4 regions of the Ruegeria sp. H8 genome follow, and region 1 is predicted to be linked to each of the others. Evidence: riboswitches for the same ligand, from Rfam matches in the RefSeq annotation. Region 1 holds a riboswitch; each other region holds the start of a gene.

Region 1 (4,116 bases):
GGCCTTTTGGCGCAGTTGATGAAGACAACGTCCAGATCGCGGCCTTCGTCCCACATGCAGGTGGTCATCGACGTCATCGGCGTGATGCCTGAGCCAGCCGAGATAAACAGGAACTTGCGCGCATCGCTCAATGCGTTGGTGAACAGGCCCGCAGGCCCAATGGCCTTGATCCGCATGCCGGGTTGAAGATTGTCCAGCATCCAGCGCGTGCCGATACTGTCGGGTTGCGCTTTGGCGGTGATGGTGATCGACCGCGGCCGCGACGGCGACGATGAGATCGTGTAGGTGCGATGCACAACGCCTCCGGGCTGGCCGGGCGCCGGAATCTCGAGCGTCAGGAACTGACCGGGGTGATAGGCGAACTGCGCCCCCGAGGGGGCACGGAACGAAAAGCTGGCGGTGTTCGGCATCTCGGGCACGACCGAGACACATTCCAGCATCTCTCCATCCTGCCAGACGGCTGATGAAAGCGTGTTCAGGTCTTTCATCAGCCTTACTCCGCCGCCATGGAGTCAGGCGCCAGGCGGGCCGAAACTGTGTTGCAATACCAATCCACGAATTGCAGCACGCCGGATTCCTGAATGGCTGAATACGGGCCGGGTACATAGGCCGGGCTGTTGATGCCCTGCTGGTTGTCCTCGACCACCTGACGGTCTTCGTTATTCGTGGCGACCCAGACTTCGGTCAGACGTTTCACGTCATAGTCAACGCCTTCAACGGCATCCTTGTTGACCAGCCATTTGGTCGTGACCTCGGTCTCTGTCGGGCTGATCGGCGTGACGCGGAAAACAATCGAGTGGTCGGCAAGAAAGTGGTTCCACGTGGTCGGATAGTGGAACTTCAAAAGCGATCCCGCATCCGCAAAGGGCGACCGGCCCAACCAGCGGCGCACGGCGGATTTCCCGTCCATCGTATAGCTCTCGGCGCCTTCTTTCAGCGGCATCCGCGCCAGACGGTATTGGCCGTCCTCGTGCAGGTAGAACTGCGATGGCATACCCGCTGCCTGGCACCTGTCGAAATGGGCTTGCATGTAGGCTGGGGTTTCACCGCCTTCGATCCCCGTCACGCCCGGATCATCAGGGAAGGTCCGGCACAGCGCAGGGTGGTTGCCGCCGCAGTGATAGCACTCGCGATTGTTTTCCCAGACCAGTTTCCAGTTGCCGTTCTCGATGATCGTGCTTTCGAAGGCGACCTTGGCATTCGCAAGATCATGCGGCTCAAGATACGGGCGCGCGATATTGGCGAACGTGTCAAAATCCGGGGCGACATCCGCCAGACAGATGTAAACCAACCCGGCCAGCTCGCGGCAATGAACCGTCTTCAAACCATGCTGTCTGGGATCAAACTCCGGCCCCATGTCGCGAGCCCACAGCAATGAGCCGTCAAGTTCGTAGGTCCATTGGTGATACGGGCAAACCAGCTTCGGCGCGTTGCCTTTTGCCGCCTTGCATATGATCGAGCCGCGATGGCGGCAGGTGTTGTGAAACGCCCGGATCTGGTTGTCGGCGCCGCGCACGATGATCATGCGATAGGCACCCACGTTGTATGTTACATAGTCGCCGGCTTTCACCAGTTCACAGGCCGGAATGGCAAAGAGCCACTCACGATAGTGGATGGCTTCCAGGTCGGTCTGAAAAATCTCGGGGTCGGTATAAAAGGCCCGTTCCAGAGCATAGCCCGGGATTCGACGCGCCAACAGGTTTTGGACATTGTTCACTTCTGGCTCTCCTGCCGCGCCCCGCGGCATTGCTTGGGCAGATGACAGGGAGGAACCGTCCGGAGGCGCGCGAGGACCACGTCCGAAACCCGTGCCCCCACCGCCACCCGCGGTTTGACATATCTGCAAGGCTGGTTTCCGGACTTGAAAGGGGCTTGCACCCGGTTGCGACACCTTCCCGGGATCCTCGTCCCAGTGGTTGATTGTCGAACCTGACCTTTCTTACCGTTGCGGGGGCAGTGCCGGAATTCCACCGGCTTCCCAATTCTCCGCTGTCTGAGAATCAAACAGCGGCACCTCACGATGGCAGCCTACTTTTTACCCGCTTGGGCGCTGAAATGCTTGCGACATTTCCGGTTTCAAAACAGACATAGAAATATTCCGGCAGAGTGGACGGCGCCGGGACCACAGTCCTTGGCACAGGGGCGTGGCAGGCCCGCCAGCATGGCGTTTTGCGGTGGCCGATGGCCTTGCGATGGATGCGGCCACGTCTGACATCCGCGCCGTAAAATTGACCCCCAACCGCGACGGCGAAGGCCGGCTGCTCTGATCAGAAACCAAACGCTGCGCGTCGCCAGAGCATGGCTGAAAAAGAGAGTGTCGGGCCAAGTGAAGGAGGTTTGCAGCAGGCCCTTTTGCGTAAAGTTGATCCGTTTGGGATAGTGCTGGCTTTCAATGGGGCAGGTGAAGAATGCGAATATCCGTCATGCGAGAGTTGTCAGTCCACCCTGTCAACGGCCGGTAGAAAACCTCATTTTGTCTATAAAAAATTGTCTTTTTCGGGAAAAACCATTACGTTTTCCGAAAATGGTGGAAAACACCGGAGGCAGTAAGAGAGCAGATGCCAAAACCGAAAACAGGTGTTTTGCGGACAACAGTTCCTTCGCGCCTCATGGGAAAACGGGATGGTCTGTTTTTCCTCTGGGGGCAGATAGAACGCGCGCGCTTGAAGGTCGAGGGCGGCGAACGCGCCGAGGGCGCAGCCTCGGACGGGCCAAGGGCAAACACGGCCGGTGAGGTCAAGGGATCGACGACAGCATTGGTGGACGAGTTTATTTTCTACTGACTTTTGTGATGAAACCGGGCCTGGCGGCCCTATTTCTTCTCGAAGAACAGAATGACTTCACCCAGACGGACGCCATAGCGTGAGACATACGCGCGGTTCAGCAGACGGTCGTCATCCAGCAGCCACATCCAATCGTCGAATTTGACACGCATGGTCCCGTCCTTGATCGGCAGGTCGATCTTGTATTTCCAGTTGAACGTATCCCCGCGTTCAATCCCGCTGGCGGTACCCAGTACGCCAGGCGCCGTACCGGTCCACGTATCCTCTCCGGTTTTGGTCAATGTCCAGATGCGTTGTTCCGTCGCGCCATCGTCGTAGACGAAGTCTTCGACCAGGGTCAGGGTTTCGCCGTCCCATGTCCCGTCGATATCAACCGTGAATCTGCGGGGGATATTTCCCAGAACATCCTGAAACTGACCGTAGGCCACTGTTTTGCCTTCGAAAAATTCCTCGAGGTTCAACTGTCGGTCCGACAGAAACGTTTTTGGTACCTTCGGTTTGCCGGAGCAGGCCGCCAAAACTGCAAGGCTTGCGATGGCAATGCAGGCGATGAAAGAGCGAAAGGTGATCATTGCAACGGTTTCCCTTCCGAAGTCGCGTCATACCCGTTTGACCCACTTGGATGAATCGGTTTCGATCTGGGGCTTGGACGCATTGTGGCGATCAGTTCCGCGACCTTGACGCCAAACTTGCGCATCTCGGACCGGTTCATGATGACGCCGGTTTCTGTCAGGTACATCCAATCGGTGACGTCCAGCGTATGTCCACCAGCGTCATCTGGCAGAATGATACGATAGGTCAGTTTCACCGTGGACCCCGAGATGATGCCCCGACCTTCGCCCACGATATCATCCGCCATTGCCGTGAACGTGTTGCCGGTTCCCAGCGTCAGGTACCATTTGCGGGTCATCTGTTTTCCGTTGGAATAGGTGAAGTATTCGGTCAGCGTGCCCGAGTTGCCTTGCCATTCGCCGGACATGCGCGCGACAAAGCTGTTCGACATTTTGCCGTTGGGGCCATAGATCAGGCCCTCGGACAAGATCTCTCCGTTCAGGTGCTTTTTCAGGGAAAAATCTGGCCCGGTGCCACTGTAATCGGACGGCGATTGCGCGCGAAAGCTCAGCAGCCTTGCACGGATGAAGACAGCGGTCAGAAGGACCAGAAGGATGACGGTGAAAGCATTCATTTGCTTGTGACCTCGGTGGGCAGGGTCAACACCATCCCGAACGCTCCGACTTTCAGGATGCAGGGCAGCACAGCATAGGCAAGATTGAGTGTATCCAGCGCCTGTGCGGAATTGGTTTGACCGGGGGTGAAACCGCTGCGTTCCAGC
Region 2 (4,116 bases), on a different contig from region 1:
GGCGGGCACGTGGGCCTGTACCCGCGCCATCGCGACGAAGTTGATATCTTTGAGGCGGCACGTCGCATCGCACCGGGCTGTTTCTTTGGGGACAGCCTGGCGCTGGAAGCAGAAATGTTCCTGAGCGGAACCGGCCTGCCGATCCTTTATCAGGCGGTTGAATTGGCATCCGGTCAAGCGCGAACTCAGGCGCGCTCTGCAAAGGACATTCTGAACGATGCCCGCAACGGCACAGATCTGGTCGCCGAAAAGGCGGCGCAGATTTTTACCACCCACTTAGGTGCTTTGATGGGTGATCTGGCGGTCACCTTGATGCCGGAGGGGGGCGTTTTCCTTGTCGGCGGCGTTGCCGAGAAAAACCGCTGGCTATTCAGTGACAACTTCAAGGATGCGTTCAACGGCGGCGGCCGCTTCAGCGACTTGCGCCGCTCCCTGAACCTTTACGTGTCTGAACAGGCAGAGTTCGGGATCATCGGCGCAAACAACTTCTGCAAGAACGCGCTGAGACAGCAACCAGACTAACCGAAGTTTCTTACCTAGAAGGACCAAGACATGATCCTGTGCTGTGGTGAAGCGCTGATAGATATGATTTCAGAACCGACCGCATCGGGCGCAATTGGTTTTGTGCCACATACTGGTGGTGCAGTTCTGAACACAGCCGTCGCGATGGGACGTCTGGGTGTTCCGGTAGGGATGCTGACAGGTTTGTCATCGGACATGTTCGGCCAGCAATTGATTGATGCGCTGAAAGCGAGCCATGTGGACACGACACATGTGATCATCTCGGACCGTCCCACCACGCTTGCCTTTGTGCAGCTCTCGGATGGACACGCGACTTACAGCTTTGTCGATGAAAACACCGCGGGCCGGATGTTGCTGCCCGAAGACATGCCCGATCAGCTTCCTGCTGTCTCTGCCCTGTATCTCGGTGGAATCAGCCTTGCGTGTGAACCTTGCGCAGATGCCTATGCCGCCCTTCTGGACAGCCACGGTTCCGACCGGTCAGTGATGCTGGACCCGAATATCCGCCCGGATTTCATCAAGGATCAAACCCGGTTTCGGACGCGTTTGAACCGCATGATCTCGCGTGCGGATATCGTCAAGGTTTCAGACGAGGACCTGGACTGGATCATTCCGGGCGCTGAAGCCGAATCCGCAAAAGCGTCTGTGCTGTTGCAAGCGGGTCCTTCCGTTGTCATCGTCACGCGTGGCAGTGACGGGGCGCACGGTTACCTGGCGGATGGTTCCGAAGTCTCGGTTCCTGTGAAACCCGTTGAAGTGGTCGATACGATCGGCGCAGGTGACACGTTCAACGCCGGCGTTCTGACCGAGCTCAGCCGCGCAGGGCATCTGACCAAGTCAGGTCTGCGCGGATTGACGGTTGAAAGCCTGCAAGCAGCCATGGAACTGGGCGCTGACGTTGCGGCCGTGACCGTTTCCCGAGCCGGGGCGGAACCCCCTTGGGCGCACGAACTTTGATCTGCGGGATGGCATGATGAAACGATCCGAAATCAACCACATCAAGCCCTAGGCCCAGGCGTTCATTCAATCTTTCGGCGCCGCGTAGCCGCTCTTTGCGGATTGATCGCCCGAGAAAATGCGCATCTCTTTGGTCGAAACTGTCCGCAGCCGCAGGCTGGGATGGAACATTACCAATTACGCACAAGGCCATTTCGACGAACATTGCCTATTCCCGTTCACTCTACGCACTGGTTTAGACGAAGGATCTGAAATCCGGGCGTGGGATGCTCTGTGCAGAAAACTGTTGATCTTGAAAGACAATCAGCTTTCTCCGATGCACCGGCATATTATCAAGGCAGAAGACATCATCAACCGGGGCGGCGGCGATCTCGTTCTGGAAATTCATGCGTCGGATCCAAACGGTGGCGTCGACCGCGACAACCCGGTGACGGTCCCCAGCGATGCCTGCCCTGTAACCTTGCAACCCCAAGAGTACGTGCGGCTGAAGCCGAGGCAAAGCGTAACTCTGATGCCCGGCATCTGGCACGCTTTTTGGGCCGAGCGCGGCGATTGCCTTATTGGCGAGGTATCGACCGTGAATAACGACCGCACCGACATTGGGTTTGAAAAGCCAATTCCACGGTTTTCAAAGGTCGAGAAAGATTCCGAACCGGATTTCCTTCTTGTATCAGACTATTGACACCGTTCGGTCCGGGCTGGCGCAGCAGGACAGCTGGGTCAGCTGTCGCAATTCCATCTACCAACGCCTTCGTCTGCCGCTTGACAAGTCTGGCATTGCCAGACTAGCTGAGCGGGATGGTTCCATAAGGGATGAAAATGGGAACACGGTGCGGCACTGGAATGTGCCAAGTCCGTGACTGCCCCCGCAACTGTAAGCGGTGAGCGACGCCACTTCACCACTGACCCGCATGGGTTGGGAAGGTCGGCCAAGCAACGACCCGCAAGTCAGGAGACCTGCCATCGCACTATGAACCAACCCGAGGCGGGGCGTCTCGGAAGGAGGCTTGATGGCGCGTTTGCGTAATATCTGGGTATGTGCCCTCTGTCTGCGTCTGGCAAACGACGGAGATGGCTATGACCTGCTATTCTGATCACTACGTTCTGATCTGTTCAACATGTCAGGGGGCGATGTCTGCCGAGGCCGCGCAAGACGTGCTGAATGCCCGGTTGCCTGACGGTTTTGAAACCCGAATGGTGACGTGCATGGCAGGTTGTGAACGGGCCATGACCGTCGGATTTCAGGCCCCGGGAAAAGCGCAGTACCTGTTTGGCGATATCACGACATCACACGACCTGTCCGCCCTGGTCGAATTCGCGACCCAGTTCGGCGACAGTGACGATGGCTGGACCAGCGCCTCGGACCGCCCCCCTGCCCTTTTCGCAAAGACCTTGTCGCGAATACCCGCATTGCCGTCTGGTGGCGCTTCATGAGTTTTCTGGTTGCCGAGAATTTGAAGTACTATGCGCTCAATGGTGATATCCTGTTGCAGGATGTGTCCTTTCGTCTGGAAGAAGGATCAATTCTGGCAATCGCAGGGCCGAACGGCGCCGGCAAGACCACTCTGCTGAAACTGCTGTGCGGGATCGAACGGATTGCCTTGGGTGATGTTTGGATCGAAGGTCAAAGCCTTCGGACCCTGTCCGCCCGCCAACGTGCCCGCTCCATTGCTGTGGTCGGGCAGCAGGAAATGCCTGACGGGCGGATGCGCCTGCAAGACTATGTTGCGCTGGGGCAAATCCCGATTCAAGACGAACGTTCGATGGCTCAGCACAAGGCTGATCTGGAACGGGTTCTGACGACGACCGAGCTGTCGCATTTTGCCAACAAAACGATGGGTCAGCTGTCCGGCGGAGAACGTCAGCGCGCACATATCGCGCGCGCGTTGGCCCAGAACCCGTCCTTGCTGTTTCTGGACGAGCCAACCAACCATCTGGACCCCGATGCCAAGGGGCACATGCTGTCTCTGGTCGCTGATCTGGGGGTAACGGTCGTCATGATCGTCCATGATCTGGTCATGATCCCGGAATTCGCCACCCATGTGGCGTTGATGAAGGCTACGCGTCTGACAGGGTTCGGGCCTGTTGGCGAAGTTCTGACCCCAGACCGGGTACGCGAGACATTCGGCGTGGATTACCTGTGCTTTCAGCACGAAGGCCGCATGATCCCCGCACTGGATATCCGAAAACGGAAACTGTCATAATAACAGGAACTTAAATATGATGCAGAAACTTTGGCCGGTGGTTGTTTTCGCTGGCTTGGCAGGTGGCGCGGCAGCGGAAGCCATCACCGTGGACAATTGCGGTGAACCGCTGGTTTTTGACTCGGCGCCGGAACGTCTGGTCGTGCATGACATGAACATGGCGGATATGGCCTTTGCGCTCGGCCTTCAGGACAAGATCGTGGGTCTTACCGGAATTACGGGTTGGTATAAAACCAGCCCTGATTTTGATGCTCAGCGCGGCGACATCCCAGAGCTTGCCCCCAAATACCCGACGATTGAAAACCTTGTGGCCGTCGAACCCGATCTGTTTTTTGCCGGTTGGTACTATGGCATGAAACCCGGCGGAGATGTCACGCCCGACACGCTGGAACCCTTTGGTATCAAGACCATGATCCTGACCGAAAGCTGCGTG
Region 3 (4,116 bases), on a different contig from region 1:
CAGCTTGCGGGGAATCCCCAAAGCGTGAACATCGGATCCCCGGGCATTGAAAAGGGCAACAGGACCAGCATGAACAGGATGAACCCATCCATCATGGCCATTCGCTTCAACGTCTTTCGCCGCGGCAGACGTGAAACTATCAGAAGCGAAAGCGACACTGTCAGCGCCGCGCAAAGCGCGCCGAGGGATGACAGCGCCACGGTCACGACTGCAAAAACAACTGCCATGACGATCCGCATCCGGGGATCCAGCAGGCTGATCAGACCTTCTGGCCCGTCACCGGCTTCGGACAGCGTTTTTTCCTTGTGCCCCAGAACGTGTGCCATCAGGAGGCCAGCTTGCGGCGGGCCGCCATGTAAAAGCCCAGACCGAACAGACCAACGATGTACCCGATCCCGCCAAGGATGGTTTGCAGGTCATTCTGTTCGCGATAGGCCGCAATCTCGCGCCTGAGCGGGCGCAATTCGTCACGTACGGCTTTGGCGATAACCTGCTGTTCTTCGGCGCTGAGAGACGCCACCGAACCGCTGGCCTGCGTCACAGCAGCCGAAGATGAATCACCGTTCTCTGCCACGGCAACGCCCATGATCCGCGCGACATCTTCGGCAGACATCGTGACTTCGGCCACATGCCCGGCGCCAAGGTCGGCAAAGAAGGTGTGCGCCACGGCCGAGGTCGGCGTGTAGACAAAGAAACCGTCCGCATCCGTTACCGATCGACCCAGCTCGGCCCCATCCGGGCCGGTGACAATGACCTCGGTGCCGCTTGCCATGTCGCCGTTGGAAAAGCCGATTTCGCCCTCGATGACGTCTCCCGACTCGAAAACGCCGGCTATGACCTTGTGCGCCAGGGCAGGCACAGGTGAACAGCACATGGCCAGTATGACAACCAGATGCTTCATGTGGCTGCTCCTCTGAAAAACAGCTCGGGCTTGACCTTGCGTGCCAACAACACGGCGAACCCGGTCAAAATCGCCTCGATGGCCATGACAGGAATATGGGCGAAGAAAACAAGCTTGGCGGCAGGCAGAAATTCATCCCCCGACAGCGCCAGCGAAAACGCGACCATGCCGGTTGTCGCCGCAATCGCAAACGCGCCGCCGATGCCCCCCCAAATCGCACCTTGCAAAGGCGTTCCACGCGCGATCAGACGACCGAACAACATTCCGGCCACCACCGCGGGAAAGGCGATATTGACGGTGTTGATCCCCAACACCGTCAACCCGCCAAAGCCGAAAAAGACCGCCTGTAGCAAAAGCCCGACGAACAAAGCCGGGAATGCGGCCCAACCAAGCAGCAGCCCGGCCATGCCGTTGAGGATCAGATGGACCGACGACGGACCAATGGGCACGTGGATCAACGATGCCACGAAGAAACTGGCTGACAGCACGCCCGCAGTGGGGATGCGATCAAGATCCAGAGACCTGAGACCCATGGCGATCCCGCCCGCGGCGGCTATGGCGCCGCCAATTACAACCGGGTTGGAAAGGGCTCCGTCGACGATGTGCATTTGGGGTTACTCCAGATCCCAGGCGCGGATCCAGATGACCGCATCCTGGCTGAGTTCTTTGCCCTCATGTTCGGTTGCCGGACCGGAACCAAGGGCGGCGAAACCCCAGTAACCGGCTTTTGGAACGCCGAACGAAAAATACCCGTTGTCGTCAGATATTGCGACCACCGCACCACCCGGCATTGGTGACGCCTTCGGTGCAGAAGCGGCCGAACTTTCCATGTCGGGTTCGGCTGCCATGTATTCGATCTCGATCTCGGCCCCCGCAACCGGCTGACCATCAGCCAGCACACGGCCCGTGAAAGTCGAACCCGCGATGATGTTGGTCGGCTTGTTCAGCGGGATAATCTCGGTCGGCAGACCCACGGGATTCATCCAATCGGTCGGCAATTCGTTGCGGTTCAGGAAGGCTTTGGTGAGCTGTTGGATATAGATGTCTTCGGATTCCTCGTAATAAGGCTGAGGAACCGTCACCAGCACATAGTCGCCCGACCGTTTGACCGGGACACTGCCTTTGAACGCCGCGCCCTCGTTCTGCCCGCCGGTGAACCGGATAGGTTCCAGCGTGTCCAGTAAATCGGTCTTTTCACCGTTGTGGATCACATAGAATTCCTGCGGCTTTTCAAGATCCATGACATGGCCATTCTCGAACGGATGCCAGAAAATCAGTTTGACCGGTACATCGCCCGGTTTCTCGATCATGGTGTCGGTGGTGTATTCCAAAAGGAAATGCGCATTTACTATGGCAGGAAGAGCCATCGCGGCAGCGGCTGCGCTGAGCAGCGTTTTCATGAACAGTCGTCCTTGTCCCGTCGCGCAAATCCCGGCGCGAAATTCGTTTTGACCACGGGACATTCAACGCCAAATTACCCTTTCAGGCATCCTGGTCCGACGCACATCCCGTCGTCGATTAGGAGTGCCCGTTAGAGGGCACATGTCCGGCAGGTATCCTGACTTGCGGGTCAAAGCGTTGGACCGGCCTTCCCGGGCAAACCCCAGTGGCGTTTCAGCCCTGCTCGTCGCTTACAGTTGCGGGTGCAGTTGCGGATTTGGGCCAGAGCCCGCACCGCATTCCCTATTGATTCCAGAGCAAGCCCCGGAACCGGACATGCCGAGCGGCTTGCCAGACAACTCAGCCTTCCGTCAACGAAAATGTGTTACGGCCATCGAAAATAATGAGCTCGGCAGTTTGCGAGAGTGAACCAGTTTGTGAAACGTCCAAGGCGGCAGGGTTCGTTCCTGTCTAAGCTTCTGAAAGATACCTCTCCGACAAGGGCAGGCTTGCCGCGCCCAAAGAGCGTGCTTCCGGGCCTACGGTTCCTGCCAGCACAACGGGGCGCTCGAGCCCGGTCATGTTCAGCTCGGACAGTTTGTCTTCCACCATTTCAACCAAACGCGCCTTGATGTCCTGCGGCATCCAGCCGTCAATCTTCACGCATTCGAAATCTATCAGGCTACAGGATGAGACAATCGCATGGGCAATCCCGCTTGCCGTCCGTTTCAACCAGTTTTCCAGTTGAACGTTTGGCACATCCCAACGCTGGGTCGTTTCCCAGATGGAATGCGACGTGACACCTGCCGTGGTGATTGCACGCTCGAGCACGTAAAGGCTGGCCACATCGATGAGCGGTCTGACACCGCCCGCGCCATCGGGCACAGGCAAGGGGCCGATTGCCCCCGCGTTTCCACGCCCCGAAAAGATCGCGCCATTGAGGACCACACCGCCGCCAATGAAAAACCCGATATAGAAGTACAGGAAATCCCTTGGCCCATCAGCCGGACCGAATACCAATTCCGCCCCACAAGCCGCAGTGGCGTCATTTTGCAGGAATACCGGAATATCGAGGCGACGCGCCAGGTCAGCCTTCAGGTCTGATACGCGCCACGGGTCCATTTCTTCCTGAGGAACCTGAAGGGTCTGGGCCCAGTCCCACAGATAGAACGGCATGGCAATTCCAAGACCCGCAATCCTGCCTTTGGCCTCGGGCGACATGGATGACATCATTTTGCCCAGACTCTCAGTGGAAAACTCCAAAGTGGCCTTCGGCGTTGGATAGTCATAGGTTCGCCGCTCGCGCTGCCGCACATTTCCGACAAAGTCAGTCAAAACCAGCTCGGTACTGCGGCGCCCGACCTTGAGCCCAAAGAAAAACGCACCATCCGGGTTGAGGCGCATGGGAACGGAAGGTTGCCCGACTTTCCCGCGGACCGGCTCGCCGCGCAACAGCAAACCATCCTTCTCCAACAGCCGCATGATGACGGAAACGGTTTGTGCCGACAGTCCGGTCATGCGCGCGATCTCGGACTTCGCAAGGGCCTGATGACGCCGGACAAGCGACAACACCAGCCGTTCGTTCCGGGCCCGCATCCCGCTTTGGTTGGTTCCGCGCACCTCTGACCCGTGCAGGCCAATCGAATTTTTCCGAGATGAATTTTCAGGCACGACCACCCCTTTCCTGCTGAAGAATGAGAAAGCCCGCCCGCACTGTCAATAATAAATAAGAGTGATTTATTTATTGACTCAAATTTCGAATCTTGTGATTGTTTCTTATGGGATCAGGGATTTTGCCTGATCGCCCTCGTGCCCGTTCGGCACAGGAAAACCTG
Region 4 (4,116 bases), on a different contig from region 1:
GACAAACCGCGTTCCGCCTGGGCCCAGGCTTTGCGGCGCGAGGTGGCGAGAGCGACCTGAAACACCGGCACGCCTGCCGCGTCCAGAGGCGACGTTCCCGACGCACCTTTTCCCGAAAACGAGGTGGCGTTGACAATGGCCGATGGGTTCAGCGCAACAACCTGTTCCCGCAACCAGTCGGCGGCCACGGGCGCCTTGAGAGACGGGGCAAACAGGCCCACCGCCGCGTATCCACGGGCGCGCAGGCTGTGGATCAGGGCGGCGATCGGGGCGGTGTCTGCCGAGGTCAGGTAAGCGCGGTAAAAGGTGACGAGGATTCGTTTGGCCTTGCTTTCGAACGCGGTTTCCACCGGGACTACGCCGCGATCCGGACACCACGTGCCACATTCGGGCAAGGTCTTGGCGCCCATCACCGGACCGGCATAAAGCCCCGCCGCCAAAGCCATCTGTGCCAGCGCCGCCTGTGCCGCGACCTCGCCGCCGGTATCGCACAGATGCGCCAGACGTCGCAGGGTCGAGACCGGCAGGGTGGAATAGTCATCCAGCCGCGTGTCCTCGCGCCCGTCAGCGGGCAGCACTGCCAGCGCGATGCCCTTGGCCAGCGCCAGCGCCAGAACCTGCTGCAACCCATAAGGCCAGTAGGGGACGCCGCCGATCAGCCGGATCAGAATGCCCTTGGCGCCCTCCAGCGTCTGCTCGACATAGGTATCGACCGACAACGGGTGTTTCAACGCCGTCAAATTCGCCAGCCGCAGGGTCGGCATTCGCCCTTCCGGTCCGCCGCCGCGATGCCAGCCAGCCGCGAAAGCCCCCAGATCGCTGTCCGAAAAGGACAGCACCACCAGATCCGCCGGGCTCTGGCCCAGATCGGTTGGGGTCTCGGTTTCCTCGAGCCCGTGGCTTTCGCGGAAGACGACGTGCATGTGTCTTACTCGGCAGCCTCACGCACACCCACGAGGATTTCGCGGATTTCCGCCTCTTTGATATCGTCATGCTCGGCGATGACGACCAGACGCGAACGACGGTCTTCACCGGGTTCCCACGGGCGGTCATACTGGTGCCGTACCCGCGCGCCGACCGCCTGAACCAGCAGGCGCATGGGTTTGCCCTGAACGGCGGCATACCCTTTGACGCGCAGGATGTTCAGTTCATTGGCGAGGCGTTCGATATTGGCGATCAGTTGGGCCGGATCGGTCTGCTCGGGCAGCTCGACGATGATGCTTTCGAAATCGTCATGCTCGTGATCGTGATGGCCGTCGTGATGCGAGGGGCGGGCGTCCATGTCATCCTCGGCGGCGGCTTCCAGACCCAGCACAACGCGCACGTCCACGGCACCTTCGGCCACTTCGACGACGGGCAGGGGGCGCGGCGCCTCGGCGGCGATGATCTCGCGCGCTTTGGCCACGCCTTCGGGGCCGGCGAGGTCGGGCTTGGTCAGCAGGATGATGTCGGCGCACGAGATCTGATCCTCGAACACCTCGGACAGGGGCGTTTCGTGGTCGATCGAGTCATCGGCCATGCGCTGGACGTCCACCGCTTCGACATTGGGCGCGAAACGGCCTGCGGCCACAGCCTCGGCATCGGCCAAGGCGATCACGCCGTCGACGGTGATCTTCGAGCGGATGTCAGGCCAGTCGAATGCCTTGAGCAGCGGTTTCGGCAGGGCCAGACCGCTGGTTTCGATCAGGATATGATCCGGGCGCGGCTCCAACGCCATCAGGGCCTCGATGGTGGGAATGAAATCATCTGCCACGGTGCAGCAGATGCAGCCATTGGCCAGTTCCATGATGTTTTCCGCCGGGCAATCAGGAATGGCGCAGGATTTCAGGATGTCGCCATCGACGCCTACATCGCCGAACTCGTTGACCACGACAGCAAGGCGCTTGCCCTGTGGGTTCTGCATCAGGTGACGCACCAAAGTGGTCTTGCCCGAGCCCAGAAAGCCGGTGATCACTGTGACGGGGAGTTTTTCGAGGTTCGACATGTCAGGCTCCAATGGGGGGAATGCGCGAGGCACAGTTCTTGCGAAAATGTTCGGGGCGTTCGCGCCATTTCACCAAACCATCTTCAGTGGCCAGATACTTGGTCGCGCCGTCGACGATGACGTCGACATGATCTGTTTCGTTCAGGTTTTCATACACGAAGGTCCAGCGGCCCGGCCCGCGCAACACGATCGAACAGCCTTGATCGCAGTTTGACAGGCATTCAACGGCTTTCAGGGTGACACCGTCGGGCAGGTCTGCCTGTTCCAGGGCCTTGTGCAACAAAGCGCCCGGGCGTTGCGCGTCATCTTCGACAGGCAGGCCGCGACGGCAGGTGGTACAGACCAGCAACTCGACTGGTGCGGTCTCGGTCATGTCTCTCATCCCCCCAAATCCTCTTCGCGGGGGACGGGGTTTCATGCGGGCCACGATTGGTCATGGACCCGACACCGGAACACCCCGCCCGGTTTCAACTTCGGTTGTTGGCAGGTCTCCCGGCTTGCGGATGCCAGAGGCGGGCCTCTGTCGGATGTCCCGCCTTCCCGGCTTTCGAGCCAGTGGCATTGGGCATCCTCTCCGTTCACGGTCGCGGGGGCGGCTGCGTTTGGCGGCAAGACCGTTGACGCATTCCCTTTTCATCGGCTGTCACCGACACCAACGAAAGGGACATGCGGCACCGCTGGCCTGCTTGTCAAGCGAGTCGCGCGCAACAATTATGCAGAGGCATGGAAAGCGACCTGTGGGCGCCGATGGGCGGCATGGTGTGCCGGGACCCAGCCTGAGATGGGCCGGGCGACGAAAGGTATCTCAGCAAGGGGCGTAGACTGTGGCGAACTGTTGATCGACTGAACCTGTCCAGATGATGGGTAAAGACCACCGAACCCCCTGGATCCTCTTGCGCTAATAGATGACGTTTATCATGAGCAGCGAGACGACCAGAAACAGCGCCGTCATTATTCCGCCGGAGCGGACGAAATCCATCACCTTGTATCCGGCCGGACCCATGATCAACGCGTTTACCTGATGGGTTGGGATGATGAAGCTGTTCGAGGTCGATATGGCGACCGTCAGGGCAAAGACGGCCGGGTTTCCACCCGCCGCCACCGCAATCGATACCGCCAGAGGCACCAGCAGAACTGTGGCCCCCACATTGGACATGACCAAAGAAAAGGCCGTCGCCAGAACGGCGATGCCGGTTTGCAGCGACCAGAGCGGCCAGCCGTCCAGAATTATCATGATCTGCTGCGCGATCCACGCGGCCGTGCCTGTGTTCTGCACGGCTTGTCCCAAAGGTATGAGGCAGGCGAGCAGGAATACGGTGTTCCATCCGACCGCGCGGTATGCCTCGTCCACGCTGAGCACACGGGTCAGCATCATGCCCACCGCGCCGGTAAGAAGACAGAGTGAAAGCCGGACATCCGTGAACAGGATCAACGACAGCGAAATGGCGAAGAATGCCAGGGCCCAGCCGACTTTTTGCGGCCGCAGCTCGTCCTGAGGAAAGTCCGTCGTCACAACGACGAAATCCGGATCTCGTTTGATCCGCATCAGGTTGTCCCATCTGGTATGTGCCACAAGCATGTCGCCCGCCTGAAACTTTTCGAGCCCGATCTGAGTGGATTCGTGATCCTCGGTCTCGACATGGCTCAGCGTCTCTTCGCCGCGGTGAATGGCCAGCAGCGACATCCCGTAGGTCTTGCGAAACAAAAGCTCGCGGGGGCATTTGCCGATCAGCTTGCTGTCGGGCGTGATGACCACCTCGGCCACGCCTGCATTGGTTGGGGCGAACTCTTCGACGAAAATGTCCAAATCCGGAAGAACGGTCAGCCCATATTTCTCGGCGAACTTCTCGACCTCCCAACGGCGGCCGACGATGGCCAGCCGACACGGCGCTGCAATTTCCGCTGTCAAAACCTGAACCATCGAGGTTTTGCCGCGATAGAAGGTGGAAATGATGTACAGGTGGTTTTCGTGGTTGATGTCGGCCAGAATCTCGCCGACCAAGGGGCTGTCCTCGGGCACCACGACTTCGAACACATCGGCTTTGAGGCCATAGACCCTTTGCAGGTATTCCTGTGTCCCTTGTCCGGTACCCGTATTGTCAGGCCCTTCAGCCTCGGGCAAAACCCAGCGT

The links. A riboswitch is a leader RNA that binds a small molecule or an ion and turns the genes downstream of it on or off. The one in region 1 is predicted to bind cobalamin.
Region 2: another riboswitch for cobalamin. It lies ahead of ACR0A2_RS12610 (DUF1636 family protein); the one in region 1 lies ahead of ACR0A2_RS10265 (aromatic ring-hydroxylating oxygenase subunit alpha).
Region 3: another riboswitch for cobalamin. It lies ahead of ACR0A2_RS21945 (DUF4198 domain-containing protein); the one in region 1 lies ahead of ACR0A2_RS10265 (aromatic ring-hydroxylating oxygenase subunit alpha).
Region 4: another riboswitch for cobalamin. It lies ahead of ACR0A2_RS06030 (DUF1636 family protein); the one in region 1 lies ahead of ACR0A2_RS10265 (aromatic ring-hydroxylating oxygenase subunit alpha).

Annotation. Positions count from the first base shown of each region.
Region 1 is NZ_JBQFNY010000003.1:152,215-156,330, reverse strand. It holds gene ACR0A2_RS10270 (FAD-binding oxidoreductase) at 1-488, opposite strand, end outside; gene ACR0A2_RS10265 (aromatic ring-hydroxylating oxygenase subunit alpha) at 494-1,747, opposite strand; cobalamin riboswitch at 1,830-2,033, opposite strand; gene ACR0A2_RS10260 (hypothetical protein) at 2,145-2,267, shown strand; gene ACR0A2_RS10255 (hypothetical protein) at 2,299-2,550, shown strand; gene ACR0A2_RS10250 (hypothetical protein) at 2,610-2,783, shown strand; gene ACR0A2_RS10245 (DUF3833 family protein) at 2,813-3,355, opposite strand; gene ACR0A2_RS10240 (DUF3833 domain-containing protein) at 3,352-3,969, opposite strand; gene ACR0A2_RS10235 (MFS transporter) at 3,966-4,116, opposite strand, start outside.
Region 2 is NZ_JBQFNY010000004.1:238,609-242,724, reverse strand. It holds gene ACR0A2_RS12625 (glucokinase) at 1-522, shown strand, start outside; gene ACR0A2_RS12620 (carbohydrate kinase family protein) at 553-1,479, shown strand; gene ACR0A2_RS12615 (D-lyxose/D-mannose family sugar isomerase) at 1,598-2,161, shown strand; cobalamin riboswitch at 2,262-2,458, shown strand; gene ACR0A2_RS12610 (DUF1636 family protein) at 2,557-2,913, shown strand; gene ACR0A2_RS12605 (ABC transporter ATP-binding protein) at 2,910-3,683, shown strand; gene ACR0A2_RS12600 (ABC transporter substrate-binding protein) at 3,700-4,116, shown strand, end outside.
Region 3 is NZ_JBQFNY010000018.1:19,614-23,729, reverse strand. It holds gene cbiQ (cobalt ECF transporter T component CbiQ) at 1-326, opposite strand, end outside; gene ACR0A2_RS21955 (cobalt ABC transporter permease) at 326-901, opposite strand; gene cbiM (cobalt transporter CbiM) at 898-1,509, opposite strand; gene ACR0A2_RS21945 (DUF4198 domain-containing protein) at 1,516-2,301, opposite strand; cobalamin riboswitch at 2,433-2,631, opposite strand; gene ACR0A2_RS21940 (ROK family transcriptional regulator) at 2,753-3,877, opposite strand.
Region 4 is NZ_JBQFNY010000001.1:1,221,365-1,225,480, reverse strand. It holds gene cobN (cobaltochelatase subunit CobN) at 1-923, opposite strand, end outside; gene cobW (cobalamin biosynthesis protein CobW) at 929-1,984, opposite strand; gene ACR0A2_RS06030 (DUF1636 family protein) at 1,986-2,357, opposite strand; cobalamin riboswitch at 2,450-2,656, opposite strand; gene ACR0A2_RS06025 (SLC13 family permease) at 2,883-4,116, opposite strand, start outside.